2 regions of the Paenibacillus sp. MT124 genome follow, and region 2 is predicted to be linked to the other one. Evidence: a T-box and tRNA genes for the amino acid it is inferred to sense, from the RefSeq annotation. Region 2 holds a T-box; the other holds one or more tRNA genes.
The links. A T-box is a leader RNA that pairs with one kind of tRNA and senses whether it is charged. The one in region 2 lies ahead of trpS (tryptophan--tRNA ligase), so its partner is inferred to be a tRNA-Trp.
Positions count from the first base shown of each region.

Region 1: it encodes a tRNA-Trp, which carries the amino acid that the T-box ahead of trpS (tryptophan--tRNA ligase) is inferred to sense. The anticodon was not compared.

Region 1 covers NZ_CM179500.1:1,731,649-1,747,842, forward strand. Annotated here, with positions in the region: gene AC3RCI_RS08110 (inositol monophosphatase family protein) at 1-444, shown strand, start outside; gene AC3RCI_RS08115 (HD domain-containing protein) at 590-1,180, shown strand; gene AC3RCI_RS08120 (NUDIX hydrolase) at 1,230-1,685, shown strand; gene AC3RCI_RS08125 (HIT family protein) at 1,703-2,035, shown strand; rRNA gene AC3RCI_RS08130 (16S ribosomal RNA) at 2,623-4,174, shown strand; rRNA gene AC3RCI_RS08135 (23S ribosomal RNA) at 4,418-7,469, shown strand; rRNA gene rrf (5S ribosomal RNA) at 7,653-7,769, shown strand; tRNA gene AC3RCI_RS08145 (tRNA-Glu) at 7,859-7,930, shown strand; tRNA gene AC3RCI_RS08150 (tRNA-Val) at 7,936-8,011, shown strand; tRNA gene AC3RCI_RS08155 (tRNA-Trp) at 8,016-8,089, shown strand; tRNA gene AC3RCI_RS08160 (tRNA-Lys) at 8,099-8,171, shown strand; gene AC3RCI_RS08165 (transglutaminase-like domain-containing protein) at 8,559-9,167, shown strand; gene AC3RCI_RS08170 (hypothetical protein) at 9,828-10,607, shown strand; gene AC3RCI_RS08175 (hypothetical protein) at 10,695-11,396, shown strand; gene AC3RCI_RS08180 (YhfM domain-containing protein) at 11,412-11,828, shown strand; gene AC3RCI_RS08185 (GNAT family N-acetyltransferase) at 11,861-12,430, shown strand; gene AC3RCI_RS08190 (Cof-type HAD-IIB family hydrolase) at 12,574-13,350, shown strand; gene AC3RCI_RS08195 (hypothetical protein) at 13,423-13,566, shown strand; gene AC3RCI_RS08200 (HAD family hydrolase) at 13,618-14,280, shown strand; gene AC3RCI_RS08205 (glycosyltransferase family 4 protein) at 14,377-15,537, opposite strand; gene AC3RCI_RS08210 (DMP19 family protein) at 15,765-16,194, shown strand, end outside.
Region 2 covers NZ_CM179500.1:5,393,919-5,410,112, reverse strand. Annotated here, with positions in the region: gene AC3RCI_RS24435 (NAD kinase) at 1-548, opposite strand, end outside; gene ylbJ (sporulation integral membrane protein YlbJ) at 656-1,909, opposite strand; gene AC3RCI_RS24425 (globin domain-containing protein) at 2,473-2,850, shown strand; gene AC3RCI_RS24420 (DUF2225 domain-containing protein) at 2,889-3,620, shown strand; gene AC3RCI_RS24415 (hypothetical protein) at 3,632-3,865, opposite strand; gene AC3RCI_RS24410 (YycC family protein) at 3,862-4,032, opposite strand; gene AC3RCI_RS24405 (M3 family oligoendopeptidase) at 4,164-5,963, shown strand; gene AC3RCI_RS24400 (O-methyltransferase) at 6,283-6,696, shown strand; gene AC3RCI_RS24395 (alpha/beta-type small acid-soluble spore protein) at 6,776-7,009, opposite strand; gene AC3RCI_RS24390 (aldose 1-epimerase) at 7,207-8,184, opposite strand; T-box leader at 8,425-8,671, shown strand; gene trpS (tryptophan--tRNA ligase) at 8,744-9,736, shown strand; gene AC3RCI_RS24380 (hypothetical protein) at 9,854-10,051, opposite strand; gene AC3RCI_RS24375 (alpha/beta-type small acid-soluble spore protein) at 10,170-10,388, shown strand; gene AC3RCI_RS24370 (metal-dependent hydrolase) at 10,496-11,476, opposite strand; gene cyoE (heme o synthase) at 11,733-12,662, shown strand; gene AC3RCI_RS24360 (SCO family protein) at 12,901-13,512, shown strand; gene AC3RCI_RS24355 (toprim domain-containing protein) at 13,613-13,960, opposite strand; gene AC3RCI_RS24350 (MFS transporter) at 14,126-15,307, opposite strand; gene AC3RCI_RS24345 (ATPase) at 15,525-15,980, shown strand; gene AC3RCI_RS24340 (transglutaminase domain-containing protein) at 15,999-16,194, shown strand, end outside.

The DNA.
Region 1 (16,194 bases), 2.8 Mb from region 2:
GAACCGATGGTAGACCGTTTATTTGTGGCGTCACGGGGGAATGGGGCAAGTTGTAACTTGAATCCGCTGACAGTTAAGAAGAAAGAGAATCTTCTAAAGGGAACGATAGGCTGGATACAGGGCCATCAGGTACAGCATGAGGAGAATGCTGTCCGGCTGCGACAACATCTGGATATACGTTTTAAGAGAGTGATGAGATTATGGGCTCCGACCCTGCAGTGGTGTATGCTGGCCAAGGGAGATATCGATGGTATTGTGCTCTACAATTCAGAGGGGAACGATCTGTACTCAGGAATCCTGATGGTAAAAGAAGCAGGTGCCATGGTTATGGATTTTGATGGGAATTTATTCGTAGGTATGAGTTCAGAGCCTTATCTGATTGCCTGTCATCCGGAGTATCGCGACTATTTCTTGAGTGTAGTTCGGGAGGGATTGGGCGAATGATTAGTGAACTTAATCAACTTGATTTTGATAAGGTGAAGCATCTTATGGACTTATAATGAATTAGGACTACATATGATAGCGGTTGAGGTTTACTGGTATGATCTCATAACATAGAGTTGGTATCGCATTTAAAGGGGGAAATATGATGAGTGAATCACTACAGGATCAGATTCAATTTCTTATCGAGATTGATAAACTGAAAACAATTGAACGGAGAACAAGAATTATCCATGGCGATAGACGTGAAAATGATGCGGAGCATTCATGGCATCTGGCCATGATGGCATTGGTTTTACAGAGTCACGCGAACAAGGATGTGGACATCCTGAAAGTCATTAAGATGCTTCTTATTCATGATCTGGTTGAAATCGATGCAGGAGACACCTTTGCTTACGATACAGCTGGGTACACGGATAAATTCGATCGTGAGATCAAGGCGGCTCATCGGTTATTTGGCATGCTGCCCAAGGAACAGGCTGAAGAAATGCATAATCTCTGGCTAGAGTTTGAGTCAAAGGAAACGAATGAGGCACAATTTGCCTCGGCTCTCGATCGATTACAGCCTCTGATTCACAATTATCAGAATGAAGGAGATACGTGGCTAAAATACAACGTTACAAGTGATCAAGTCATCAACAGAAATCGTGAAATGGCAGAGGCTTCGGATACATTGTGGACGTACGTGCAGCAGTTAATTCAAAACTCCATAGAACAGGGAATCCTGACCAAATCATAGCAACACGGATGGATTGGGCATATTCATTGAGGGAGAAGAGGGAGCACTCATGGGCTACATTATGGAACTTCGAAAACTGGTTGGCTCGCGGCCGCTGATTATGGCAGGTTCTTGTGTATTGGTGTTCAACGAAGAGGGCCATCTGTTGCTGCAAAGACGTACAGACAGTCTCGACTGGGGGACGCTCGGTGGTTCGCTTGAACCTGGTGAGTCGCTGGAAGAGGCGGCAGCACGGGAATTGTATGAGGAAGCGGGTTTAAGGGCAGAGACGTACAAGCTCATTACCGTTTTCTCGGGTCAGGATATGTATTATAAGTATCCCCATGGAGACGAAGTATACAATGTGACGGCTGTTTATGAAGCTACAGGAATCAAGGGTAATCCAGTGGTTATGGACGATGAAGGGTTGGAACTTCGATACTTCGATCTGGCCCAACCGGTCCCGGAGATTAATCCCTTTACAGAGTATGTACTAAAAAAGGCAGGCTATATTAAATCCGACTAAAGAAAGGATCGTTCCATTTGACACAAGATTTTTATTGTGAGGAAGTCCTCAGTGGCAAGACGGAAGTGGAAATTGTTATAGAGACGGATAACGTGTTAGCCTATCACCATACCCCGCCGTTCTATGAACATCATATCGTGGTGATTCCCAAGATGCACATTCAATCCTTCATTTCAGAAGAAGAAACGAATAACGAAGAACTGATCCTTGAAATCATGCAGGTTATTAAAAAGATCGCTGCCGATATGGTGGAGCGTACGGGCGCTTCCAAAATTGTTACGAACCTCGGTAGTTACCAGGATTCCAAGCATATGCATTGGCATGTCATCAGTGGTGAACGAGTGACTTAACTCGTAGAAGGATCAGATGTATTATCCATAAGTTTGAGTAACAAACGTAGTAGGGTGGGATCATGCTTTATTTATTTGTAGTTGTTGTGAACCCTAATAAAATAAGTCTACAGCCGGCTGACTAGTCGATTGTTTGTTTTTGCATTAAGCCATTGGGCAGTTATTCAAAGCAGACCTTTCAAATATATAATTTGATCTCCAGATTTAGAAATTCGAGAAAATTGAAAAAACACTTTACAAACAATTCTTCAACATGATATATTATTTTTCCGGCCGCAAGAGGTATGGGAAACCTCGAAAAATATTTCGAGAAAAGACTTTACAAGTCATAATGAAATGTGATATATTCTAATTCCGGCCTTGAAAGAGTCGGAAACGAAGTTTGATCTTTGAAAACTGAACAACGAGTGAGTAATCATCCTGCTTGCAGGATGAACGTGAAGGTTTTTGGTACATGTCATCTGACTGTATGAAAACTGGAACAACAATGAGATTTTTAATCTCGTCAGATTCAAAATGAGCTAATCGCTCTTCTCAATACCTCAGATGATTTTCATAGCGTCTAACCGCGCTGCTGAAATTCATCTTTATTGGAGAGTTTGATCCTGGCTCAGGACGAACGCTGGCGGCATGCCTAATACATGCAAGTCGAGCGGACTTGATGAGAAGCTTGCTTCTCTGATGGTTAGCGGCGGACGGGTGAGTAACACGTAGGCAACCTGCCCTCAAGCTTGGGACAACTACCGGAAACGGTAGCTAATACCGAATATGTGCTTCCTTCGCCTGAAGGGAGCTGGAAAGACGGAGCAATCTGTCACTTGAGGATGGGCCTGCGGCGCATTAGCTAGTTGGTGAGGTAACGGCTCACCAAGGCGACGATGCGTAGCCGACCTGAGAGGGTGATCGGCCACACTGGGACTGAGACACGGCCCAGACTCCTACGGGAGGCAGCAGTAGGGAATCTTCCGCAATGGGCGAAAGCCTGACGGAGCAATGCCGCGTGAGTGATGAAGGTTTTCGGATCGTAAAGCTCTGTTGCCAGGGAAGAACGTCCTTGAGAGTAACTGCTCAAGGAGTGACGGTACCTGAGAAGAAAGCCCCGGCTAACTACGTGCCAGCAGCCGCGGTAATACGTAGGGGGCAAGCGTTGTCCGGAATTATTGGGCGTAAAGCGCGCGCAGGCGGTCATTTAAGTCTGGTGTTTAATCCCGGGGCTCAACCCCGGATCGCACTGGAAACTGGGTGACTTGAGTGCAGAAGAGGAGAGTGGAATTCCACGTGTAGCGGTGAAATGCGTAGAGATGTGGAGGAACACCAGTGGCGAAGGCGACTCTCTGGGCTGTAACTGACGCTGAGGCGCGAAAGCGTGGGGAGCAAACAGGATTAGATACCCTGGTAGTCCACGCCGTAAACGATGAATGCTAGGTGTTAGGGGTTTCGATACCCTTGGTGCCGAAGTTAACACATTAAGCATTCCGCCTGGGGAGTACGGTCGCAAGACTGAAACTCAAAGGAATTGACGGGGACCCGCACAAGCAGTGGAGTATGTGGTTTAATTCGAAGCAACGCGAAGAACCTTACCAGGTCTTGACATCCCTCTGACCGTCCTAGAGATAGGGCTTTCCTTCGGGACAGAGGAGACAGGTGGTGCATGGTTGTCGTCAGCTCGTGTCGTGAGATGTTGGGTTAAGTCCCGCAACGAGCGCAACCCTTGATCTTAGTTGCCAGCATTTCGGATGGGCACTCTAAGGTGACTGCCGGTGACAAACCGGAGGAAGGTGGGGATGACGTCAAATCATCATGCCCCTTATGACCTGGGCTACACACGTACTACAATGGCCGGTACAACGGGCAGTGAAGCCGCGAGGTGGAACGAATCCTAAAAAGCCGGTCTCAGTTCGGATTGCAGGCTGCAACTCGCCTGCATGAAGTCGGAATTGCTAGTAATCGCGGATCAGCATGCCGCGGTGAATACGTTCCCGGGTCTTGTACACACCGCCCGTCACACCACGAGAGTTTATAACACCCGAAGTCGGTGGGGTAACCGCAAGGAGCCAGCCGCCGAAGGTGGGATAGATGATTGGGGTGAAGTCGTAACAAGGTAGCCGTATCGGAAGGTGCGGCTGGATCACCTCCTTTCTATGGAGAATCGTTTCCCGTAGCGGAAACATTCAAATCTAAAATCTAGCCAGGTCGGCTAGTTACTCACTCGTTGCTCAGTTTTGAGAGCTCAAACTCTCAAACAGCTTGCTTTTGCATGGAGCTTGTTCTTTGAAAACTAGATATCGAAACGAAAATTGCGAATTAGAACATTCCTTTTAGCTGAACTTGTGTAAACAAGTTTAAATAAAACGGTAGATTGCTTTTGCTCATTGAGCATTTGGTTAAGCTACTAAGAGCACACGGAGGATGCCTAGGCGCTAGGAGCCGATGAAGGACGTGGCGAACAACGATACTGCCTCGGGGAGCTGTAAGCAAGCTTTGATCCGGGGATGTCCGAATGGGGAAACCCAGCTGGGGTAATATCCAGTTACTCATAACTGAATACATAGGTTATGCAGAGGCATACCAGGGGAACTGAAACATCTAAGTACCTTGAGGAAGAGAAAACAATAGTGATTCCGTCAGTAGCGGCGAGCGAACGCGGAACAGCCCAAACCAGAGAGCTTGCTCTCTGGGGTTGTGGGACGTCTCACATGGAGTTACAAAGGAACCGGTTAAACGAAGAGGTCTGGAAAGGCCCGCCAAAGAAGGTAAAAGCCCTGTAATTGAAAGTCTGTTCCCTCCGAGACGGATCCCGAGTAGTGCGGGGCACGTGAAACCCCGTATGAATCCGGCAGGACCATCTGCCAAGGCTAAATACTTCCTAGCGACCGATAGTGAAGCAGTACCGTGAGGGAAAGGTGAAAAGCACCCCGGAAGGGGAGTGAAATAGAACCTGAAACCGTGTGCTTACAAGAAGTCAGAGCCCATTTTAGGGGTGATGGCGTGCCTTTTGTAGAATGAACCGGCGAGTTACGTTCCCGTGCAAGGTTAAGGTGAAGAGCCGGAGCCGCAGCGAAAGCGAGTCTGAATAGGGCGAGTTAGTACGTGGACGTAGACCCGAAACCGGGTGATCTACCCCTGTCCAGGGTGAAGGTGCGGTAACACGCACTGGAGGCCCGAACCCACGCACGTTGAAAAGTGCGGGGATGAGGTGGGGGTAGCGGAGAAATTCCAATCGAACTCGGAGATAGCTGGTTCTCCCCGAAATAGCTTTAGGGCTAGCCTCGGAAAACAGAGTCGTGGAGGTAGAGCACTGATTGGGTGCGGGGCCCGCAAGGGTTACCAAGCTCAGTCAAACTCCGAATGCCATAGACTTACTTCCGGGAGTCAGACAGTGAGTGCTAAGATCCATTGTCAAAAGGGAAACAGCCCAGACCATCAGCTAAGGTCCCCAAGTGTGTGTTAAGTGGGAAAGGATGTGGAGTTGCACAGACAACCAGGATGTTGGCTTAGAAGCAGCCACCATTGAAAGAGTGCGTAATAGCTCACTGGTCGAGTGACTCTGCGCCGAAAATGTAACGGGGCTAAACACACCACCGAAGCTATGGCTTGGATCGACTTCACTGCTTCTTTGAGGCGGTGTTTACCACAAGGACATTTTTGTCAGACAAGGTTGTATGATCTTGGATGACCAAATGCTTCCCAGGGGATAAACACAGGGCTTCGAAGCTGGAGTGAAGTCGATCCAGGGGTAGGGGAGCGTTGTATAAGGGTTGAAGGTGTACCGTAAGGAGCGCTGGACATTATACAAGTGAGAATGCCGGTATGAGTAACGAAAAGATCAGTGAGAATCTGATCCGCCGAAAGCCTAAGGGTTCCTGAGGAAGGCTCGTCCGCTCAGGGTAAGTCGGGACCTAAGGCGAGGCCGAAAGGCGTAGTCGAAGGACAACAGGTCGAAATTCCTGTACCACCGTAAATCGTTACGAGCGATGGGGGGACGCAGTAGGGTAGTGACGCAGGCTGATGGATGCCTGTCCAAGCAGTAAGGCTGATGTGTAGGCAAATCCGCACATCATTAAGGCTGAGCTGTGATGGGGAGTGAAAATTACAGTAGCGAAGGTCATGATCTCACACTGCCAAGAAAAGCCTCTAGCCAGATGAAGGTGCCCGTACCGCAAACCGACACAGGTAGGCGAGAAGAGAATTCTAAGGCGCGCGGAAGAACTCTCGTTAAGGAACTCGGCAAAATGACCCCGTAACTTCGGGAGAAGGGGTGCCCCGGTAGTGTGAATAGCACGAGGGGGCCGCAGTGAAAAGGCCCAAGCGACTGTTTAGCAAAAACACAGGTCTGTGCGAAGCCGTAAGGCGAAGTATACGGGCTGACGCCTGCCCGGTGCTGGAAGGTTAAGGGGAGCGGTTAGGGAGTAATCCCGAAGCTGTGAACCGAAGCCCCAGTAAACGGCGGCCGTAACTATAACGGTCCTAAGGTAGCGAAATTCCTTGTCAGGTAAATTCTGACCCGCACGAATGGCGTAACGACTTGGGCGCTGTCTCAACGAGAGATCCGGTGAAATTTTAATACCTGTGAAGATGCAGGTTACCCGCGACAAGACGGAAAGACCCCATGGAGCTTTACTGCAGCTTGATATTGAATTTGGGTACGATCTGTACAGGATAGGTGGGAGCCTTTGAAGCATGAGCGCCAGCTTGTGTGGAGGCACCGTTGGGATACCACCCTGATCGTATCTAGGTTCTAACCTGGTGCCCTTAGCGGGTACGGGGACAGTGTCAGGTGGGCAGTTTGACTGGGGCGGTCGCCTCCTAAAGAGTAACGGAGGCGCCCAAAGGTTCCCTCAGAATGGTTGGAAATCATTCGAAGAGTGCAAAGGCATAAGGGAGCTTGACTGCGAGACCTACAAGTCGAGCAGGGACGAAAGTCGGGCTTAGTGATCCGGTGGTACCGCATGGAAGGGCCATCGCTCAACGGATAAAAGCTACCCTGGGGATAACAGGCTTATCTCCCCCAAGAGTCCACATCGACGGGGAGGTTTGGCACCTCGATGTCGGCTCATCGCATCCTGGGGCTGAAGTAGGTCCCAAGGGTTGGGCTGTTCGCCCATTAAAGCGGTACGCGAGCTGGGTTCAGAACGTCGTGAGACAGTTCGGTCCCTATCTGTCGTGGGCGTAGGAAATTTGAGAGGAGCTGTCCTTAGTACGAGAGGACCGGGATGGACGTACCGCTGGTGTACCAGTTGTTCCGCCAGGAGCACCGCTGGGTAGCTATGTACGGACGGGATAAGCGCTGAAAGCATCTAAGCGTGAAGCCCCCCTCAAGATGAGATTTCCCAGTATGTAAGACCCCTTGAAGACGACGAGGTAGATAGGCTGGGGGTGGAAGTGCAGTAATGCATGGAGCTGACCAGTACTAATCGGTCGAGGGCTTATCCAAATTGCAGGTTCTGATCGCAAGTTTCGTTTCGGATCTAGTTTTCAGAGAATAATCTCTGAAATGAAAATCGGTACAACACTCCAATGTGTGTATGATTTTCAGTTCCACAGACGCTGACCCATTCATCCACACCGATGTGTAGGACCGAATGGAACGCGAACGCATTTGGTAGACAAATGCTCGTTTGGTGGCGATGGCGGAGGGGTTCCACACGTACCCATCCCGAACACGACCGTTAAGCCCTCTAGCGCCGATGGTACTTGGACCGAAGGGTCCTGGGAGAGTAGGACGCTGCCAAGCGAGACCCCACTGGGGTATTTTTTTGGCTCATATAATCCAAAAACCCAGTTGGTAGATTTTACAGCATCTTGTTTGTTGAGAGCTATTAAGGCCCGTTGGTCAAGGGGTTAAGACACCTCCCTTTCACGGAGGTAACAGGGGTTCGAATCCCCTACGGGTCATATATGGAGGCTTAGCTCAGCTGGGAGAGCATCTGCCTTACAAGCAGAGGGTCGGGGGTTCGAGCCCCTCAGCCTCCACCATTTTAGGGGCATAGTTTAAAGGTAGAACAACGGTCTCCAAAACCGTTGGTGTGGGTTCAATTCCTGCTGCCCCTGCCATTTTATTATGAGCCATTAGCTCAGTTGGTAGAGCACCTGACTTTTAATCAGGGTGTCGAAGGTTCGAGCCCTTCATGGCTCATTGTTTTTGTACGTATTGGGGGAGTATTCATCCCGCGTGTAACTTCTATAATCATCAAAATGGACCATAGTTATAAGCTATACTGACGATGGTGCCTACTGAATATCAAAACCCTTGAGTATTCCTCAAGGGTTTTTCGTATTATCTCAAACTCTACGGAGTACTCTAACAAATTAACTGTTCCCTTAGAAAATCGCTATTTTAGCGGCTTTTTAGTTTGTCGGTGCAAGGGTCTAGACCTAATTACAGATTATCTAAAATTAAATGATTAGTGTAGTTAACGACAGCATAAAGATTACAGGGATTATTATTCTTTACTATGCATAATTATACTATTAAACTATTGAAGACTTGCATATTAAGTACAATTATTGAAAGGTTGATAAAATGAATCTAATCTGTGAAACTCAAGTCGTTACGGATTATTTGACCGTGACTGGGGAAGTCAATTATGATCACCCGCTGGTTGCTGGACTTGCTTCGGAAATAGCAGCTTCATCAAAAGATCAAGTAGAATATATCAAACAGTCATATATGTATGTCAGAGATCGAATAGCCCATTCCTGGGATATCAAGAGTTTTAGAGTCACATGTTCCGCTTCAGAAACATTGATTCATAAAGAAGGTATTTGCTATGCCAAAGCAAACCTTCTATGTGCAATATTACGTAGAGAGGGAATACCATCTGGCTTCTGTTATCAACGACTTACGATTGGGGATACTCCAGATACGGGCTATTGTATCCATGCACTAAATGCTGTTTATATTCAACATTTAAATTCATGGATCCGTTTAGATGCACGAGGGAACAAGCCTGGAATCCAAGCAGAGTTTTCATTAGAAGAAGAAAAACTTGCTTTTACAATCCGAAAAGACTACGACGAAGCTGATTATATGACCATATTTAAGTCCCCAAATGTTAAGACTATCGAGGCATTGAAAAATAATACTGACTGCATAAATATGTATTTGTATGGGTTGCCTGCACAACTGTGATTATTGAACTAAGGGGAAACTTAATGTTAGTTTGCTATACATGGGACGGTTGCAGGCGGGCTTGTACTGAGCTTTTTTTCATGGGAGCTGTGGGCAATATCGTACTGTTTAGAACAATGCAACATGGTGATGTATTGAATCCTAAGTCCAATACTTGGAATACTTTGGGTGAAGAACAGATCTTAAATATTAAATAAGTGCTATAAATCTCCCTTCTACTATTATTTAAATGGGAGATTTTATGTTTTATCAGAACCCGTAACTGATAGTGTTACTCATTGGTCTACTCGAAAGTAATTTCAGGAAAAATATGCTAGAATAGGAATGATAACTAAAAAATAACGTACCTGTAGCTTAGACATTTCTGCTTTGATCATGTTGATTAGGAGGGAAAAGTATTGTTTTCAATAGTGTCATCCTTTGCAATTATATTTAACTTGGTATTATACGGGTTGGGCGTATACGCTCTTATCCTGTTTATAAAACTTGCTCAACGTGGAATCCAAACACTGGATATCTATCTAAGTGAAAAACGTGGGGAACGCTTCTGAGTCTCTCATGAATCAATCAACCACAAGATTATCATTTTTCTCTCAGTGTTTTATTTCTACTGGTTTAGTATGATTAACACATCAATTAAGTAAAGAGAGGGCAAATGACATGGTGGATACTTTTTTAGAACAAATTAACGACTTGAACGAGCTTCAAAAAGATTTGGTCAGCATACATCCTTTATTTGCAGAGCATTATCCTGTGGTTGTTGCATTTGATGCCCTATTATATATGTATGATTACTCGGCAGAGAAAGAGCAATATGAATGGGTGAAAACGGTTCCGGATGATCTTAACATCCCTGACGAGTGTCTGGCAGCCATGCCAGTGCACCATATGGACGAACGAATGTGTGCAATTGTGACAGACTCAGCCTTCCAAAATTTTGAGCAGAAAGTGTTTCTGTTTCACGAGTATGTTCATTGTTATGTCCATGAGAAATATGAGGAGATCGGAAATCGTCTTCCAATTAAACATAGGATGGAGAAAATTAAACGTGTGACATGGGAGTTGGATTACGAATTCCCTTATGAGGATGAGAATGTGGTCCAGCGGATCAATTCACTGTTGGTTGCCTTAAAGAGCGGGGATGTAGTCCAGGTACAATCAGCAAGAAAGGCGTTATTCAGCTCTTTAACAGAGGAACAAGGGGAGTACTGGAACTGGTTGGAGTGGAACGAAGGCTATGCGCGATATATTGAGAATCGGATACGAGAAAAATTCGGGCTGGAATTGAATCATTGGGGGGACGCAGCCCCTTATAATCGTCTGGTTTTCTATGAGTGCGGATCGGAGTACATCAGTCTGTTGGTTCGTGAACAGCCGGCTCTTCATACAGATTTGGAACAGTTGTTTAATACAATTCTGTTAGAACGAGTTCAGGGATGAATTTGCTTTTCCTCGGCTAAATGCTGTTAAGTAATGTTTCTTATCGGTTCTATGAGCAGCAGACTCTTGTGTAAAGGAGAATATTCCATGCCACTGCCGATGGTTCACTTACATGTTGCTGTGCTATTTGCTGATGCTAATCCAGAACGTGTTGAACGAGGTTCGTTCTATCTTGGGAATATTGCACCGGATTCCATTCATATGCGTGAAGGTACAACAAGGGAGGACAAGGAATACACTCACTTCAACCCTAAGGGTGATGAGAAATATATCGCACGTTTACAAGAGCTATACTCCGTCTATATTCAACAACGTTCAGATGAGGGCTGGAAGTGGTTTATACGCGGTTATTTCATGCATGTCATGACGGATTATTACTGGTTCCGGAGTGTGTATCCTGAATTCGTGGAACGAGTCACCAGCACAGATGAAACCAACGATGTGAAGCGAACCAAGGATGAACTTGGCCGTTTGTACTACAAGGAGACGGATCAGATTGATTTTAACCTCTACCATTATGCCAGTTGGAGTGGGGACGTGTGGCATATGCTCAAGAGCACGCAGAGTTATGATGTCGAGGGTCGTTTAACCGCAGAAGAGATTCTGCGCTGGAGGGATCGTACAATTTCATTTTTTAACGAGCAGGCCAATGAGCCCGGAATTATGCCCACATATTTGACTGATGATTTGGTACAGGCGTTTGTGACAGATACGGTGCAGCGGTTGAGCTTGTTATTCCAATCTTGGGACCCTGAACTGCGGCATCTGAATGTGAACATGGGAAGCTAGGGAGGGGATTGTCTAATGAAAAAACGAGCAATCCTCTTATGCTTGTTCGCTGTTTTCCTTGCGAGCTGTACACATGCCGATACTTCGGGTTCAGATGAAAATCTTCCTTCGCTCATCAGTTTGACCTGTAACCCCGATTACACATTTGAACCTTGCCAAGATATTCAGTTCGATAAGGCAACCGAAGTTCGGATGATCATGAATGCGATAGAAAATGCAGAACTTTTACCTGGAAATCTTAATTATGCAGCGCAATACAAGATGAGTATAACAAATATGGATCGGTCCGTGACCAAATATGATTTTTCTATAGGAACTGATCCTGAAATGAAGGCCCTGTTGGTAGACGGAATAGACACCACCACGGGATATAGCATATCGCTAGAGGATGCAAATCAACTAAGATCATTAATGCAGAAGCATACCGATTAATCAGACATCATGAAATGGAGAGACCGTTATATATGGATCAACCGACTATTATTCAACCCTTAAATTTAACTGATGTGAAGGGTGCCTACCTGGTTTTTGAACGTTCCATCACGCAGGCGTTTACTCAAGAGGGACTGGGTTCGCTTCAAGATGATATTAAAGATGAAATTGAACACAAAAAGTCCCTGCTTCAATCAACATTGCTTCCGGACAAGTCTAGTGAGTCTACTGATACCGAGTCTTTTTTTCTGCTGGCTAAACGCGGAAATAGAGTAGTTGGAACGATTTCGTATGCACCCTGCGGTGAGGAGATCCGAATTCTCAGTGAGAATCGACTTAATGATGTCGGTGAATTGGGTAGCTTATACATACTGCCGGAAGTTCAAGGTCAGGGACTGGGCTCAATGCTCATTCGGGCGCTCGCAACTGAACTTCAGAAGCGAGGGATTAAGCAATTTTGCCTGGATAGCGGCTACCGGACCGCGCAGAAGAAGTGGAAGCGAAAGTTTGGAGAACCCTATACCGTGGCACGCTATTACTGGGGCGAGGGAACGGACCATATGGTGTGGTTATGCAATGTAAAGGATTTTGCAGCAAATTAGAAGCGCACAAGAGATGACTACCTGGACTCACAGGGGTCATCTCTTTTACGAAGTGGGACATTTCATATTGAGGGGTTATTTTGCTAAGGTATTGTCTATCTCAGTGATTCAATCCAAATTACGCAGAAGAGGGGGAAGAACGTTTGATTCGAATTGTATTCTTCGATGTAGACGGTACATTATTGAGCGAAACAGACCGTGGTTTATCATCAGCTACGGCGGATTCCATTCGCGAATTAATACATAAAGGCATACGGGTGGTGCTTGTTACAGGCAGGCCCTACAGTTTGTGTGAGGAATTCATTGATTTGGGGATCGATACCATTATTTCAGCCAACGGGGCATTGATTAAAATCGGGGAAGAGATTATACATAAGTCCGTGCTCTCTGGACAGACGGTCCGGGAATTAAGTGAATTTGCCGAGCTGAACAATCACTGCATTTCCTATTTTACAGAGTCGTTTGCGATGAATGGTGTACGTGCCACGGATGTTCGTGTCTTAGGTGCCTTGCAGGAAACACTTGGCGTAACGCATTCTCCGCAGAAAATGGATTCTTTGGAGCAGGAAGTGGTTTGCATTTGTTTATATGCGGATGAGACAGAGGCAGAGAAATTTCAAGCCAGATTTTCTTCATTGCGCTTTGTGAGATTTCATCCGTATGTGTCCAATGTGCTGGAAAAAAACGAAGTATCCAAATCTGCAGCTGCAGCAAGAGTCCTTGACTATCTCCATCTGACCAGAGAGGAAGCCATGGCCTTCGGTGATGGGGAGAATGATATTGATCTGCTAGAGTTTGTAAGCCTCGGGATCGCAATGGGAAACGGGGGAGAACGTCTTAAACAAAGCGCAGATTACGTTACTCTAAAAGCGAGTGAGGACGGGGTCACCCATGCATTGAAGAAATTTAAGTTGTTATGAGCAAGAAGGATTTAATGTAAAATATATCCTTAATATGGATTTTAATATAAAATGGTAGATAAAGAGGTGAGGGTGATCGAAGAATTGATTCTTTTGGTGTGTATCTTGATGATGACAGTCACATTACTTAGCATCGAAGTGAAAACCAAAAAAATAATGCAGGAGCAAGCCCGAATAAATCAGAAGCTGGAGCAATTTCTGGAGAAAGACTCCTAACGAGGAACAGATCCACGTAATTTAAGATAAAGTTAAGGGGGCATAAGTAAAATGGAGAAGTTTAAAGCCATTATTTTTGACTTGGATAATACCATTCTGAACAGGACACGAACTTTCGAGGGATTTACTCAAAGTCTGTTGGAGACATACTTCAGTCATTTGGAGACTACCGACGATATTAGCCAACGAATTATTGAACTTGATCAGGATGGTTATAAGGATAAACCGCTTCTATTCAATGAATTGCTGCAGGAACTGCCTTGGTCCGTGTACCCGCCGCATGCAGAGCTTATGGAGTTCTATAACAAGGAGTATGTAAGAAGCGCGGTGCTGATGGAAGAGGCGCGGGAAGTGGTGCAGCAACTCCGAAGCAAATACCAAACGGGATTAATCACCAACGGCAAAACAGACATACAGTATGGCAAAATCGATCAGCTTGGAATTCGGGATGATTTTGACCTGATTATTGTTTCGGAAGAAGCAGGGGTGAAAAAGCCCGATCCGCAGATATTTCGGCTGGCACTCGATCATTTCGGTCTGTCTCCCGAGCAGTGCATTTACATCGGAGATCATCCGACGAACGATGTTGAGGGAGCTGCCAATGTAGGCATGAACACCATCTGGATGAAAGTCAACCAGCCTTGGCAGGATAGCATCACGGCCCGTCCTCTGCATTCCATCACGCATCTGCGTGAATTGCTGCCCTTGCTATAAGGGATGAATAGTTGAAAGAGTGAGGATGTTGGCTGCATCCCCACTTTTTTGTAGTATTACCTAGCTTAACTCAAGCATGTGTCTTTCTAACACGGTTCAGGCAGTTATCATTCGAGACTTCGAGCGTCTGTTGCGGTTTTCAATGGCTTCTTCATAGTCCTTGATCAATCCGTCAAATATATGTTCCCAGGATCGCTGGAGAGCCAGCTTCCTGCCTTCCAGACCCATCATCTGAAGCTGATCCAAGTGATCGCCCCAGAAACATATCTCACGAATCAAGGCTTCGGGATTGCCCGGCTCAAACAAAACACCACTACGGTGATGTACTACCAAATCCTTCACACCTCCAGCATTTGCAGCAAGAACAGGCAATCCGGAAGCCATGGCCTCCAGCACCACATTTCCAAAGGTCTCTGTGCAGGAAGGAAACACAAACCAATCCGACGAAGCATACATAGCAGCAAGCTCTTCGCCATGCACATAACCGGTAAAGGACACATTCGGTGGGCATTGTGAACGCATTTTGGGAAGCAGGGGTCCGTCCCCTACAATGAGCCAATGTACACGGGATTGCATGTGTTCAGGCAGGTTCTGCATGGCAGACGTGAGCGTAGCGATATCCTTTTCTGGGGCAATTCGTCCAACGTAGAGTAAAATAAGAGGGGCTGTTATATTGTAGCGAGTACGAATCGCGTCTCTTCGCTTATCTGGTGAATACAGATCGCAGTCAATTCCGCGTGACCAGAGCTTAAGACGCTGAATACCTTGCGACTGGAGTGTGTTTAGCGTTTCCACGGACGGGGTCAGGGTGGCATCGGCGGATCGATGGAACCATTTGATGTACTTCCAATAGAGAGGAATCATGCTTTTTAATCGGTAATATTCGAGGTAGCGATCGAAGTGGGTATGGTAGGAGACCACATGCGGCAGTCGATGCTTGAGTGCATACTTGAGACCGAGAAGTCCCATATTGAAAGGTGTGGCGATGTGCAGCAGATCTGGCTCAAAGGCTTGCAGCTGTTGATGGATGGAGTTCCGGTTAGGTAAGGCGATCCGACATTCCGGATACAGAAAAAAGGGGATATTGGCGACCGCTCGTACCGAAGCGGAGTCACTGCCATCAATGACAGACATCGGAGTAAACAGCAGATGTTCGATACCTCTGCGGTTCATGTGGTTACTCAGGCGGTGCAGTGTACCGGCAACACCATTGGTTTCGGGAATGTAGGTGTCAGTAAACAAGGCCAGGCGCATCATTACCCCTCCCATGACTCTTGATGTGAAGATCATAACAATGGATCGTTTTCCGCAGGTCAAATGAAGGTTAACTTCAAGACGCTCTATGTAAATTTGAAGATAGCCTGTCCAGGAGAAATGATGAATGTATTCAATTAAAATAGGTTATTCTGCTATGATATAAAAGTTCAAGCGACTGAGAGGTTGTTTTGACCGCAAATGGGTCTAGTGTATATAGGAGGAAATGGATGAATACCTTACAGGAAGAATTACAACAATTATTGCCTTTGGATCAGCTAGAAGCCATGTCTGGGGAAGAAGTGGTGGGGAGTGTGGCCATGGATCTATACCGTGCGGAGTTTGCAACCATTCGTGAATGTGGGCCTGAACTTCCGCAGGTTCTGCGTGACGTGATCCTGATTATTGATCTGGATACAGAGCTGTCCATGAACGGCATGACCGGATTTTTGGAAAATGCAAGCGGAGGATTCCTGCAGGAAACCATAACCGCGATGCAGCGGATCGGGAACGAGGCTGATGCCGAGATCCTGAAGAGTATCCAGCACGAATTATCCGGGAGTGGCGTCACATCCGAGCAACTGAGGCAGAATGTGAATGCATTGTCTGAGCACGACGTAGCCACATCGCTGAAAACACATGGGCCGCGCATTCATGAAG
Region 2 (16,194 bases):
ATTGCCTCAATGGTCGGATGCACCATGGCACCACCCAGGGCCTTATTATAGGCGGTACTGCCTGAAGGCGTGGATACACAGATCCCATCACCCCGGAACATCTCGAAGGTCACATCATTAATGTCGACTTGGGCTACGACCGTACCGTCCACACCTTTTAACGTAAATTCATTTAAGGCAATATAGGAGGCGTTACCCGATTTTTTACGGATTTCAAGCTCCAGCAGCGGGTATTCTACAATTCGGGGTTTGAGTCGTTCGGGATCCCCTTTTCCGCTCATCAATCGTACCAATTCCTGTAATTCGTCCTTCTTCCAGTCGGCATAAAAACCGAGATGGCCTGTATGAACCCCAACAAAAGCAATGTCCGGGATCCGGTCGATGAAATTGTGAAATGCCTGCAGCATAGTACCATCGCCTCCGATGGAGATAACAATCTCCGGCGATTCTGCATCCAGCTTGAACCCTTCTTCTTTTGCCAGCGCATGAAACTGCTGACTCAGATCAATCGATAACTGGTCTCCGCGGTCTTGAACATAGTATCTCAAGATGAAAGCTCCTTTGTGGTCATTATATTACCGATGATAATCAATTCCAGAGCAGAACACAACGCTTGGATTGATATTCATTCGAAATATAGGTGCGCAAGCATGGTTTATTTTTTGAACCGTCTCGGAAAGAGCAGGATACGAAGCAGGGAAAAGAACAGCAGCAAAAGCAGCACCCCGCCAAGGACCAAGAATCCGAACCATATCATTTGTCCCGCATCTGGTGAGTATATAGCTGTAGCTGCAGGTGATAAGCTGGTCTCACTTATGGCGGGCCATGCGGATTGACCCATTATGGGTACCCACAGTAATAAAACAAGGACAGGTGCGATTAGAGCATGTATGGCTCTGGCAAACAGAAACGGTCCATATCGCATCGGTGTGTTGCTTAGTATGCTCATGATCTGGGCATGTACCGACAATCCTCCCCAGGACAGCACAAATGCAGCAGCGGCTGCCTTGTAAACAAGAGGAACGGCTGTACCTGCTCCTCCCGCTTCCTTGGCTCCAAGAGTCACTTCAAACAAACCACCTACAAGACTCTGCGATAAGGCAGGCGGCAAGTTCATGAAGGTGAGCAGCTGCTCTGTCATTTGATACAGCACGCCAAGTGATCCGGTCTGTACAAGTAACTCCATCATGACAGAGAAGAATACAACAAGCCCACCTACGATAATAATAAGGCGAAGGGATGAGGAGACAGCCTGGCGAAGTAGTTCTCCAAATGCACGCCCATCTGCCATTCGTGCCTCATGCATGGCATGGATAGCCTGTATGAGTCTGCTGCCTCTTTGCTTCTCGGTTGAGGTTGAAGGCGTAGGGGATGGAGAAGATGAGCTAGCTGCCCTTCCATGGAATCGCATGAGCAGACCAACGATGAAGGCAGCGGCATAGTGAGAAGCGACCAGAACCGGAGCAACGGCTACATTGTGAAAAAAACCGACGGATACTGCACCGATCATGAAGATGGGATCGGATGAAGTAGTGAACGCCACGAGCCGCTCACCCTCTTCCCGCGTGACCAGCTTTTGATCCCATAATTGAGCGGTTAATTTCGCTCCTGTCGGATAGCCGGAGGCGCAGCTGACCGCAAATACAAAACCTCCGCTTCCTGGAACACGAAACAGGGGGCGCATGAGTGGATTTAACAGGGTCCCGAGAAAATGGACAATGCCGAAACCGAGCAGCAGCTCGGAAAGAACCAGAAAGGGAAAAAGCGACGGGAATAACACATCCCACCAGATGGAGAGCCCTCTCACACTTGCATGCCAGGTCTCTGCAGGGAACAGGACCATAAGAAAACAGAGAACGAGGAGAGCGAGTGTAATCAGAACATGGGTAAGTTTGTATGAAGCTGCCATGCATACCTCTCCTTTATATGATAATGGTCGCTAAGCCTGCTGCAGTGAGTGTCGCTTGTGCCATCAATATATGAACCAAGGCGGACAAACAGTACAAATTAATATCCGGAAAGCGCTTGCAAAAATGGCTGTATTTTTAAACGATGTATGCTAAAATGATAAAAAACGCCTGAACGTCACCTATTTGTCCAATAGGGTGAAATTCAAATCGGATGGAGTGATGATTATGAGTCTTGTCACCGGAATCCTGGTCTGTGCTTTTGTCTATGTGATACGTGCCTCGCTTGTACGCTCTGAAGAAGAGGACTGGCGAAGTTATTAATGGAATATATGGTGCGCCAATCTTGCGATTGGTGCTTTTTTTGTGTCTTCCGAAGTGAAGAGGCTCTAGAGGAAAAGGATCAAAGACATCTTGACTTGCTGATGTTAGATAGGACTTTTGGGATTTTTTTGATAGAATGAAGATAAAGGTGATGGCAACCTGATCTCGATTTTGTTTTCACATTTAAGCATTGATGTGTAAGATATGCCAAAATTCGACACGACTAGTGAGGGTTAGATGAATGAATCCCAATCTGAGTATTTATGAAAATCTGGGCGGAGAGCAGGGTGTTCGGGCATTAGTTGAAGCCTTTTACCCTATAGTCCAGCAAAACGAACAACTGGCTCCTCTATTTCCGGAAGATATACAGCCGGTTATGGACAAGCAATACATGTTTTTGTCTCAGTTTTTCGGTGGACCTGCGTTGTTCTCTGAAGCGTATGGTCATCCGATGATGCGTGCCCGCCATATGCATTTTGAGGTGACCGTTGAACGGGCACACGCCTGGCTGGCATGCATGGATCAAGCGTTGACACAGATCGGTGTGGAAGAGCCGCTGCATTCTTTTGTCCTGCAGCGTTTGTCGGGGCCGGCACATCATTTTGTGAATACGCCGTAACTCCGAATATAGGTAAAACGGGAGAGGGATGGAAACGAGTGGAATTAGAACCTCTATATAAAGTGAAGGTCACATGTCATTATTGTGAAACCGAGTTTGAAACCTCCAGAGTCAGACCGAGCTTGAAGCGGCCCTATCGGACAGATTCCGATTTTTGTGCCTACTATAAGCTGGAGAATCCGGATTTCTATGTTGTGCGGATCTGCCCTGAATGCGGGTTTGCATCGACAGAGAACTCGACAGATAAACTGACTGACAAGCAGCGGCTTGCGTTCAAGGAACAGATCGGTAATCGTTGGGAGAAGCGGGATTACAGTGGAGCACGGACATTAGATCAGGCACTGGCCACATACAAGCTCGGTCTATTCTGTGCTCAGGTGATCCAGGAGAAGGATCGCATTGTAGCAGGACTGCTGCACCATATCGCCTGGCTGTATCGTTACCGGGAAGATCATGAGCAGGAACGGCGCTTTCTGGAGTTTAGTCTGGAAGCTTATGTTAGAGTGTTCGAGCGGGAAGGCGCAGGCAGTAATGAAGCAAGACTGCTGTATCTGCTTGGTGAGCTGAACCGCAGAGCAGGCCACTTCCACGAGGCTGTCAAATGGTTCGGGCGTGTCATTCACGATAAACGGATCACGGATGCGGCCATGATTCGGGCATCCAGAGAGCAGTGGGCCCTGCTGAGGGAACAGATGATATCCGGCAAGATGGAACTGCCTGAAGAAATGATTGAAGCAGATAAAGAGGCTGCTAAGCGCAGCCCCATCTAATTGAACTTTGATTATTTGCGGACAGGTTTACTGGAGAGCAGATAATCACTGTCATTATCAATAACGGTCATGCTGCCATTACAACAAGGAAAGACCAGCAATTTCTTTTTGCCTTCACGAATGCGTACAAGCTCTCTCGGTTTGAGGGGCAGCAGCACATTGCTTGCTTGGCAAAACGGGCATTGCTGTACATAGATGTCCCCCATGACAATATCATAGGGCCAGCTGTTTTCAAAAGGGATCATTCCTGCTCGCCTTCTGAAGGGGCTGGTTTGGATGCTTCTTCTTTGGCCAATTCGGCAATCTTCTGCAGCAGGATGTGCTGGGGCATGTGCATCAGGTGCTCAAGCGGTACGCCAAGGGATTCTGCTAATTTGACGGCTGTGTCAGCCGATATTTGTAAAGGTTTCATCACATTTACCTCCTGAAAAAGTGGCTTAAACTATTTCTCTAGTATAGAGATAGAGCACTCATAAAACCAGTTTTTAATTGAAGTATTTTAGCTCAAATCCTTGAATTCCAAAAAGAGAGGTGCCTTATTAAATGAAAACACCATTAAAACCTGTATGGGATCTGGAGTCCATTTTTAGTGGAGGTTCTTCCTCCGAATCGTTCGCTGCCTACTTGACCCTGCTGGAACAGGATGTACGCAAACTTCAAACTCTGTTGATTGAAACCGCTGCACCAAAGACACTTGAAGAAACTTATGCATTCGACGCCATTCTGGAATTACTGCAGAGCTGTTACATTCGTATTTCGGAAGGTTCTGCATTTGTGTCCTGCCTATCATCGCAAAATCAGCAGGATAAGAAGGCTACTCAGCTGCAAGGCACCGTTAGTACTCTTGGAGCCATGCTGAACAGCAGCAAGTCCCGTTTTGACAACCTCCTTAGTCAGACAGCAGATGACGTATGGGAGAAGTGGATTGCTCGCGAAGATATCGAGCCCTTGGCTTTTGTACTGAATGAGAGCCGGACACAGGCTCGTGAGAAGCTGTCCCCTGAACTTGAAGGACTTGCGCTGGATCTGGGCGTGGATGGTTATCATGGTTGGGGCAAGTTCTATAATACGATCGTAAGTAAAGTGAACATTCCGTTTGAACAAAACGGTGAAACGATCATGCTATCCGCCGGACAGGCTGCCAACAAGCTGAGTGACAGTGATCGCAACGTGCGTGAAACGGTATTTGCGAGCTGGGAAAAGGCTTGGACGGATGTAGAAGACTTCTGTGCCGATACATTAAACCATCTAGCCGGATTCCGTCTTAAGTTGTATGAGAACCGCGGCTGGGACGACATTCTGAAAGAACCACTCGCCATCAACCGGATGTCTCGACAAACACTGGATACGATGTGGGACGTCATTAACGGAGCCAAACCGGCACTCGTGAAGTATCTGGAACGCAAGGCGAAGCTGCTGGGTGTGGATAAGCTCAGCTGGAGTGATATAGATGCACCTGTAGGCAAGTCGGGTGGCAAAGTGACTTATGATGAGGCGGCAATCAATATCGTTGAACAATTTGCCAAATTCAGCCCTAAGCTCTCGAAATTTGCAGAGATGGCGTTTGAGAAACGCTGGATTGAAGCGGAAGATCGCCCAGGAAAACGACCAGGCGGATTCTGTACTTCTTTGCCGCTAAGCAAAGCTACCCGCATATTCATGACGTTCTCCGGAACGCCATCCAACGTGTCTACACTGGCGCATGAACTGGGTCATGGGTACCACCAGCATATTATGGAGGAACTTCCGGCACTGAATCAACGTTACGCCATGAATGTGGCGGAGACGGCCTCCACATTTGCCGAGCTGATTGTTGCCGACGCATTGGTGCAGTCAGCAACAGATGAACAGGAAAAGCTAGCTCTGCTGGAAGATAAGATTCAGCGCAGCGTTGCCTTCTTCATGAATATTCATGCCCGTTTCCTGTTTGAGAATCGCTTCTATGAACAGCGCAAAAAAGGCTTGGTTAATGCAGATGAGTTATCCAAGTTGATGGTCGAGGCTCAGCAGGAAGCCTTCTGTGGTGTTCTTGCAACGGATCATCCTCACTTCTGGGCATCCAAGCTGCATTTCTATCTGACAGGTGTACCGTTCTACAACTTCCCTTACACCTTTGGCTACATGTTCAGTGCGGGCATCTACGCCAGAGCACAGCAGGAAGGTACAGCCTTTGCAGACAAATATGATGATTTGCTGCGGGATACCGGACGAATGACGGTGGAAGAGCTTGCACAGAAACATCTGGGTACAGATCTGACACAGCCTGACTTCTGGCAAAATGCTGCGAATCTGGTGATTGCCGATATTGAGCAATTTCTTGAAATGACAGCAACCGCGAAGTGACAAATACGGGGAGTAGTACCCAAGCATTTTGAATGAAATGCTTCGTATACTCGTATGTGAAAAAGAGAGCTGCACCACATGTTAACTAGCATGTGGATGCAGCTCTCTTTGGTTATTCTATTCGTGGGACTGATTCGTATAATTTGTCGGATTATCAAGAATTAACTCGTTTTAAAGCATTGGATTGGCAATTAATTGTGCAACTTATAGTCATAAATACCCAAGTTTGTTTCATTTTGTTGAATGAGTATATTTGTTGTCATATAATGGTTCGTAAGTCCTTGTTTTGAGGGATGAAGTGCATAAAGGAGGAGCAATAATGGTAAATATTGACCAGCTTTCATTAGCAAGACAGTTGGATTTGGTGTTTAAAGAACTTGATAAGGAACTGTCAGGGTTAGACTCAGGTGTAGTTTTTGTGCAAATACGCAATAATGTAATTGGAAAGTTCGGTATTCGACATAATCCGATTTCAGGACGGAATGGACAAATGGAAACAGAGGATCAGGGGTTAACTGGAAGTCAGCGCTCCTCATTCCGCGCTATGGCACTTGAGACTTTAAAGTTTAAGCAGAACTGGACACATGGAGAAATATCGTATGACTTCACCGTAAGACAAGGCGTCATTTTGGTGGACGCTACGATGGAATCCAATTACAACATGGCTAACCTTATGATTCGTTACCCTAGAACAAATACATACAAGGATTCAGGAATGGAATCGACATCTTAATTGTGCAGACATGCACAAAAGCGGCGCTTCCGGAGAAGGCCGCTTTTTGGCTTTAAATCATCCAAGCATTAGTCCGAACTTAAGAACGACCAGACAATTGTTGCTCAGCGATTTGTACCAGACGTTTAGTAATGTATCCACCCAGAGAACCTGTCTCACGGGAAGTGTAGTTACCGTAGTAACCGTCTTGTGGAATTGTTACACCCAGCTCTTGCGCAGCTTCCATTTTCAATTGTTGCAATGCTGCGTTTGCTTGAGGAACAACCAGATTGTTGGAACGGCTTCCGCTACCTCTGTTTTGACCTCCGTACATGTGTGTCACCTCCTTATGGCTTGGTGATGTTAGTATGGTTAGAGAATGAGGAAATATACGTGATATGGCGTAAGGAAATAATTGGGATTTAATTGTAAAGAAACACATGAAAAAAGCCGATCCAGACAGGATCGGCCTCTTTGCTAATAAGGTAAATATTATAGGTGTTTGTACTACGCGTACAAGATTGAAAGGGACTACTCCTTGGTAGGAGCAATAACCTCAATCCGTGTGAGAAGTTCAACGGGTTGTTCAGGTTCCAGACGAATTAACCCGGTTTGTTCATCCGTCAGAGGGAGGTTCGGGGCATCGGAGAGCCAGGTGTAGGGCTCAATGCACAGAAACTGATCGGATTCACCCTTTGTAAAGAGCACCCAGTGTTTAAAATACTGTTCATCTGCTGAGTAGTTCAGCATATATCCATCCTGACGACGGAGCTGGGCAGTCGCTGCCTGACCTTCCGTAGCTTTGAGAATCGTATCCCAGTTGCGTCCCTGCATATTAACACCTTGATTTAAGGCGTTCCAATCTCCAAGAGGCTCAAGCTCACCCGTGGGCAGCTGTTCCTCGTTCTGAGCATATACGCCAGAGACAGGTAGTTGAAGTGTCCAATCGGCAGGCTTGCCGTCTAGCAGGAACCATGTATGATATCCCATTCCAAACGGAGCGGGAGTCGAACCCAGGTTGGTAACACGAAGACGCTGGCTCAGTACGGAGTTTTGCAGCCTGAACGTCATTTCGAGCTTCAGAGGCACCGGAAATTGTTCCATCCAATGCTCTTCATTTGCAGTCAGCAATTCGGTTGTAATGGCACAGCCTTCTTCATCTTCTTCAATGTCGCTGACACACCAGGATTGGGTGCGATGGAGACCGTGAATATGGTTGTCATTTGCCGTATTCTGATCGAACTGGTATTGAACCCCTTCGTATTCGAAGCGTCCACGATGTATGCGTCCTGGCGGAACCAGAAGCGGAACACCGAAGTGATAAGGTTTCTGCAAATAAAATGCTAAATCATCTTCTTCTGGGCTGCGGACGACATCACGATCCTGCACCAGATCACGAATCGAGATGATATTGTTTCCTAGACGCGGCAGCAGGGTGATCTCCAATTCACGGCTATGTAGGATATACGTGTCGTAACCATTCCATTGGCCTTTGGTCACTTGTTTCATATCGATGCTCCTTTTCCCACTTGAAATCTGTCTGCAAGCGGCTTAACATCCTCCGCTGCAGGCGTGTCATTGAGTACATGCCAGCAATCCCATACAGCCTTCCGTGGGAGGGCTAAACAGGATAAGCAATTCCATCATAACAGATTTCGGCTTGGCGGGTAAAAAAAGCTGATTCCATTTTTGACAATCTGCGTGAAGCGGATTAAGATGGAATGCAGAAGGAAATAACATATGAATTAAATTAAAGCGATGACAGGGACAAGTAAGTCAGGAGAAAACTCTTCAGAAAGCCGGTGGGTGATGCGAACCGGTGTGAACTCTTTACCGAATGGACCCTGGAGTGCCGATTGGAACAGGTGCCTTGAAGAAATGCAAACCGTACCTCAGTAGAATTGGACGTCTATTCCACGTTACGGGAAAATGAAGGTGTTTTTCGCATGATTGAAAAACACGAATAAGGGTGGCACCACGGTCTCACGTCCCTTGCGGATGTGAGGCTTTTTTGCGTCCGCGGAGAAGAAACAGACTTGAACAAAACATGAGGAGGCGCAAGTGACTTATGAAAACTGTATTATCTGGAATCCAGCCAAGCGGTAAACTTACGCTGGGCAACTATATTGGTGCAATCAAGAACTTTGTGAAGCTGCAGCATGATTACCAATGCCATTTTATGGTGGTAGATCTCCACGCAGTAACCGTGGCTCAGGAGCCAGCTGCACTGCGTGAACAGTCTGAAGCCGTCGCTGCACTGTTTCTAGCAGCGGGGATCGATCCAACAAAGTCAAATGTGTTCCTGCAATCCCATGTTCCTCAGCATGCTGAGCTTGGATGGTTGATGACCACGCTGACATCGATGGGTGAACTGGAGCGGATGACCCAGTTCAAGGATAAATCTTCAGGCAAGGACTCGGTGGGGGCAGGCTTGTTCGTATATCCTTCATTGATGGCAGCCGACATTTTGCTGTACAATGCGGACCTCGTTCCTGTAGGAGAGGATCAAAAACAGCATTTGGAACTCACCCGCGATCTGGCGGGCCGTTTCAATCATCGTTATGGAGAATACTTTACCATTCCGGATCCATATATTCCGCAGGTGGGCGCACGCGTGATGTCCCTGGACGATGCTTCCTCGAAAATGAGTAAAAGTAATCCAAATGCGGGCAGCTACATTGCCCTGTTGGACCCGCCGGATGTGATCCGCAAGAAAATCAGCCGTGCCACGACGGACTCCGGACGTGAAGTGGTTTACGATCCGGCCAACAAGCCAGAGGTCAGCAATCTGATGAGCATCTATGCAGAGTGTGCAGGCATTACGCTGAATGAAGTAGCAGAGCGTTACGAGGGTAAAATGTATGGTCCGTTCAAAAAAGAGTTGGCCGAAGTGGTTGTCTCTGTTATTGAACCGTTACAGGAACGATATCGCGAAATTCGTGAATCTGGCGAATTGGCCGAGATTTTGGAGACTTCAGCACGTCGTGCTGAAACAGTCGCTGCCAAAACGCTTCATGATGTGAAGGAACGCATGGGGTTTGTTCCTAGACGTACAGTATAGGCCATCACGGACATCGTTCAACAATGTTAAAACTTCACGATATAAAGTGATGAAAAAAAGAGAGGAGCCAGCAGCTCCTCTCTTTTTTGTTCAAATAGAAATCTGGAACCTTCCAGGTCAGGATGTCGATTCGGATGTAGAACGCAATTCCTGGCGTTCCTTCTTGGCACGAATGACGAAACCCCAGCCGATATTGGCAATGGACAGGATGAACAGCAGCGAGGCTAACCAGCCGTTATAAGAAATCGATATGGCTGAAACCGTTAACAAAACAATCGAAGAGAATGCGAACCATAAGGACAAGCCTTTACTCATTGGGAAAAACCTCCATCACAAAATTAATGAATCTCCGTATAACTTGAAGCGTGCGAGCCATAATAATCTTGCAAGCTTGCAATACATTACAGACACAGATTGAAAGGAGATTTTAAATATGGCTCAAGGATCTCGTTCTAACAACTTGGTGGTACCTCAAGCAACTGCAGCACTGCAACAATTGAAAATGGAAGCTGCACAGGAACTGGGTGTAACAATCCCGCAAGACGGTTACTACGGTAACTACACTTCCCGTGAGACAGGATCTCTTGGTGGTTACATCACCAAACGTCTGGTACAAATCGCTGAGCAACAATTGTCTGGGTCTGGCAAATAATTTATCATAAAAGCAAGCAACAAAACAAAGGCCCGGAGCGGAAACGCTCCGGGCTTTTCATCGCGCAACCGTTCCTTACTTGATTGTGCCTTTCCCGGTCCTTCTCGTCAAGACCGGGCGGATAAAAGTTTTTTATCCATTTTCTCATCGCTTAACCAGCCGACATACGTATCAATCGTTTCAAAATTACGGTCCATCACGACCACGGCGACAAACGGATACTGCTTGCGGTGTCGATACCGCACATCCGCCCAGCGGACCTTGTATCCTGCAGGCAGCTCCTCTACCTCGGCAACCGCATAGGAGGTGAAGTAGAGAAAAGCATTTACCTCTGGTGATTTCCGTGAGGCGGCGACAGCCGCATGGGTGGAAGACGAGGCATGCAGATGCCAGGTCAGCTCTGCTCCATCCATTTTTCCGATTTCGTAACTGTTATCCGCAAAATGCTTCACCACATGCCAGCGGTTCCAGGATATCGTTGGAATGACGATATAGCGAAGCGCCGGTTTGTTGTTATCCAGTCTTTTCACTTTGGCTACAGCTTGGGCATGGGCAATGATTCGCCATACATAATAGAGAGCTATAACGATATACAGTGTGACAAACAACGGAGCAGGGGCGATCAGATCAAAGGCCCACAGCAGGATTGCCACCACGTGCGAAGCGAACAGAAACGGATCGAAAATATGAATGATATTCCAGGCAATCCATCGTTCCGAGAACGGCCTTGCTGCCTGGGTTCCATAAGTGTTAAACAGATCGGTAAACACGTGAACGCCCACAGCGACAGCTGTCCAGGTAGCGACGTGTCCAATAGGAACATCCGGGAAAATCAGTGCAATGACGCCCGTGATGAGCAGAACCCATAATAGAAGAAAGGGCGGCGAGTGGGACATACCCCGATGATTTCGAATGTACAATGAGTTGCTTTTGAGACGCAGCGCCGTATCAATGTCAGGGGCCTGCGAGCCAGCAATGGTTCCCACCATCACCGCAGCCGCGAGCATGGGACTGGAAGCTACGACAGGATCGACATAAGCCAGACCTGCCAAACCAATACCCATGACAAAATGTGTAGAAGTATCCATAAACGTCTCCTTTGTGGTGTAGCTCGATTTCATCATATTAATGATTCTCTATCTAGGTGATACCCATATATAGTGTATATTATCCGCCTGTCTTGAAGCAAAACAGCCAAAACCCGAAAAAGATGTCATAAGAAGTTCATTACACCCAACATTTGTACGAGCATTGTCATACTCTTGGCCATTTTCCTATGATAAACTTTATATCGGAGACAAAGAGAGAAACCTCCAAGCCGAGATTAAGGGGGATTAACCGAGCGTGGACAATCAGTTGGGATACCAGGCTTCTTCCGATTCTGCAACATTGACCTCGCCTCCGACCAAGTCGGGATCGTGGAAAGACTTTATTCATATCACCAAACCGGGAATACTTCGGACCAATCTTATTGCTGTTTTTGGAGGGTTTTGGCTGGCATCCCAGTGGGATATCAATTGGGTAAAGATGCTGCTGACCCTACTTGGGACTGCACTTGTTATGGCTTCTTCCTGCGTATTTAACAATTATTTTGATCGTGAACTTGATTTGAAAATGGAACGTACCCGCAACCGCTCCTTACCGACAGGAAGGCTAACACCGAAGGTGGTATTGTCGTATGCCATTAGTTTAGGCGTGCTAGGCTTAACTGTTCTTTTTGCTTTTTCGGGTATACTTGCCGGATTATGCGGCATTTTTGGCATGTTTGTCTATGTTGTTATTTATACGCTTTGGTTAAAACGTTCTTCAACATGGAGCACATCCATAGGTGGTTTGTCAGGTGCCATGCCGCCAGTTATCGGCTATGTCGCTGTAACGGGACGTTTGGACCTGGGGGCATGGCTGCTTCTTGCCATGTTGTTCCTGTGGCAGCCTCCGCATTTCTGGGCGCTCGCCATCCGCAGGGTAGAGGATTATCGGGCCGGTGGATTTCCGCTGCTGCCCGTAGTGAAGGGCATTGAACGGACCAAGATTCAAATGATTCCTTATCTGGTGCTGCAGATTTTTGTTCCTATTCTAATGTATGCATACGGGTATGCCGGTATTTTTTATCTGACGGTGTCACTGGTGCTATCTGTACTGTGGCTATATTATGCACTCAAAGGATTTCGTGCGCAGGATACGGACGCCTGGGCCAAAAAGGTGTTTCTTTATTCCATTAATTATCTGTCCCTGAGCTTCATACTGATGATTCTGGATACGGTTCATAAATAATGGGATGGATTAAGGTGAAGGTGCAAAATAAATGCTTGGGCATCTGCATCAAGAACGGTTACAATAAGGAAGGGTCCCATCCAGAGTGGGGTTCTTCGTATACATATGCAATTTCAAGCAAAAGAAGTTACTTATTTCTTCATAAGGTGACATCCCGGGCAAGAAACGATAGCCATGTAATTCAAAGTAAGATATGTATGCGCATTCATATCGAAAGTACAGAGAAAGGACGAGGATGATGCTGAAAAAGTACAAATGGACCTGGATGCTGCTGGGTCTCGCACTGATTATGGCTGTATACCTCATGTGGGGCACCGTCTTTGCCAGCAAGGAGAAATTACCCGAGATTCGGGAGATCCAATCCTTTTCCATGGAAAATGTGGATGGGACAACCGTTTCGCTCGATGATACCAAAGGCAAGGTGCGGCTGTTCTATTTCTATTTCACCAGTTGTCCTGATGTATGCCCGATTACGACGTTTACGTTGTCCCAGGTGCAGGATTTGTTGAAGGAAGATGGCACATTCGGCAAGGATGCATCCTTTGTTTCGATTTCATTTGATCCGGAAGTTGATACCAAGGAGAAAATTAAGGAATTCGCGGACCGTTTCCACGCGGATTATGACGGGTGGTATTTCCTGCGAGGGGATATGGATAAAACAAAGCAGCTCGCCAAGGATTCATTTCAGATTCTGATTGAAGGCGAGAGCAAGGATGACTTTGCACATATGAACATGATTGGTCTCGTAGACCAGAACAATCAGCTGCGCAAGGTGTATAATGCATTTAATACAGAAGATGTCGAGCCTGCAGTCATCGCAGAGGATATCCGCAATCTGATCAATGAATAATCTGTTCTAAATGATATTAGAATCCTGTTAGTATCCATAAAAAAAGGCTGCATGCCGGTTGGAAAATAACCGGTAAGCAGCCTTTTGCAATTTTTTACGTTTAGAATGACGGGTACTCGGGGTATTGAATATACTCTTCCAATCCTGCCTTCTCCAACTGGGCAATGATGTATTCATCAGGGGTTCCTTCCACACCCGCATAACCACGTCTGGTATACATCTGCACTGCATCAGGGAAGGCGTCTCGCAGCACACCTCTGATTTTTTTACCCGAACTGTCATTATCCATAAACAGATATACTTCATCATAACCAACCTGTTTGCGCAGGGACTCCAGCTTGAGCGAATTGAGAGTGCCGAATGTACATAAAATGTTGATTTCCGGCCCAACGAGACGTTTCAGCTTGCTGCGATCATTCTTACCTTCCACAATGACATGAATAGGCATGATATTCACCTCTTGTTCGAGAGCTAGTGTCGACATTCCCCGGGAAATGTTGCAGCGAAAATCGACTGGATTATATATAGTTTAGCTGTAAATGGGGGAATGATGCAAAGCAAAGGTGAATACAAGCCATTTTAATAAAAAAAGGACTTACATCATGGATTACGTTTATCCCAGTACGCTATTCGGATCGGTTGAAGACAGGGATGCCTCACGTCTGCTGGTGAAGTAAGGAAGGAGCAGAATGCCGACCATTAATAGAATAAACGCGATGAAATACGGCGAGACACCTACACGCAGCTGACCTGCGGCGATTGGCCCAATGAAGGATCCAATGGAGGTAGCGATGGACTGTAGTGAGAAAATACGTCCCAGCTTGCTTCCGCCGCTTAAACGGATAAACAGGGTAGCCATAGCTGGAAAAGTAATCCCTTTGGACATGCCCAGTACAAAGAGTACAGCAGCGAGAGGGATGTCCGGGAAGGCTGCCAGCGTGAAGAAACAGAGAGACATCAGCAGGACCCCTGCAGTTAAACGCAGCTTGGGCGAATAACGATTAAGAAACAGCATGCTGAGGGTGAGGAGTGCTCCGATACTAATGACCGAAAACAATAACCCTGTAGACATCATGGACGAGTGTCCACCGCCCCGAAGAGGCAATTCAAAAAACAGAATCCCTTGTGCACAAGCAATGACCAGTGGCAATGCAAAATAACGCCAGGAGACAGGAATGAAGGTATTCGTATTTCCTCCGAGGTTAGCAGGTTTGGGAGGCACGGTTTCTTTCTCGCGCTGAACATCGACAAGTCCCTTGGGCATGGACAACCAGGCGATCATACCCGACAGAATGAGCAGGTATCCAAGACTTGCAAATGTAGCAGAGAATCCTAAAGCACCAACAATCAGTGCTCCAGCAGCTGGAGATACAACAGACGCCAGCGTATGCACGACACCATGTCCGGACATATACTTGCCCTGAGTGACCGGGTTGGTCGACAGCTGAGCAAGCAGGGCTAGACAGGCCGGAGACAGAAAAGCGAGCACAAATCCGCTGATGGAACGAAGCGCAAGCAGCTGCCATGGCGTGTGAATGTGGGCTTGCAGCAGCAGAATAATACCTGCTCCAAGCAGACTAAACACGATATAACGCCGACTGCCGTGTTTATCGATTTGTGTGCCGGCAATTAAATTGCCGGGAAGATGAGTCAAGGAGTAGATTCCCATCATCCACCCGATGAAGGTGGGTGCAGCTCCAAGCGAGATGGCAAAGGGGGTCAGGATGGGATATTGGGCGTGCAGGTCAAAAACAGCAAGAAACAAAAATAGATAGAGCCAGATGGCCGTTTTCACAAAAGCCCCTCCTTGTTAAACGATACATGTTCATGCCAGGTCGTCAAAATGTATTCCCGATTCTTCATGCAAAACCTCATGGTACTACTTGTACGTTCATCTGGACGAACTTAGACCTTTATTTTTACGAGAGAGTGCTTAGCTGACAGCGGGTTCGGAAATCATGTATAATATTCGGGAAGTGTGATTTCTTAACTCTAATACGGAAGGTGTAATCATGAACATAGAAGTGATCAAAGAGTTTGTGATGCAGAACTGGCTGGTGATCGTCGTTGCACTGATCATTTTGTTCTTTGTTCTGAATGTGGTCAAAACCGTATTGAAATGGGCGATTGCCATCATCATTATTGCGGCTCTGTTGATATACAGCGGCATCTCCATCGATCAGATTAAAGAGACGGTTTCGGATGTGCAGTCCAGCACCATGGACACATTGAAAAAGGAAGCGACCAATATCATGGTGAAGGAAGCCTCCAAGGCGACCTACGCCAAAGGACAGGATGGACAATTTACCATTACGAGTCCCAATGTGGAAATTAAGGGGACAGCCGGGTCGAACAAGGTCAATGTGACCTTGCGCGGAATTTCACTTGGCGAATGGAATCTCGACAATGAAACGATACGTACGTTTGTCGAACAGGCCAGAGGAAATGGAACTGTACCAGCTTCTTAGCAAAGGGGGAATGAATACGTGTTGCAGAGTTGGCTGGACAGCCTGAAGGAATTCAATGGCATCACGATCATGCTGTTATTGATTGTGGCAGCTTCATTGCTTCAGGGATGGTCCAGAGGGGCTTCGCGTTCTGCAGGAAGACTATTTGGATTCCTGATGGATGGCATTATGGCGGTCATTGGCATTCTGCTGTCCATTGGTTTGACCCTTTGGC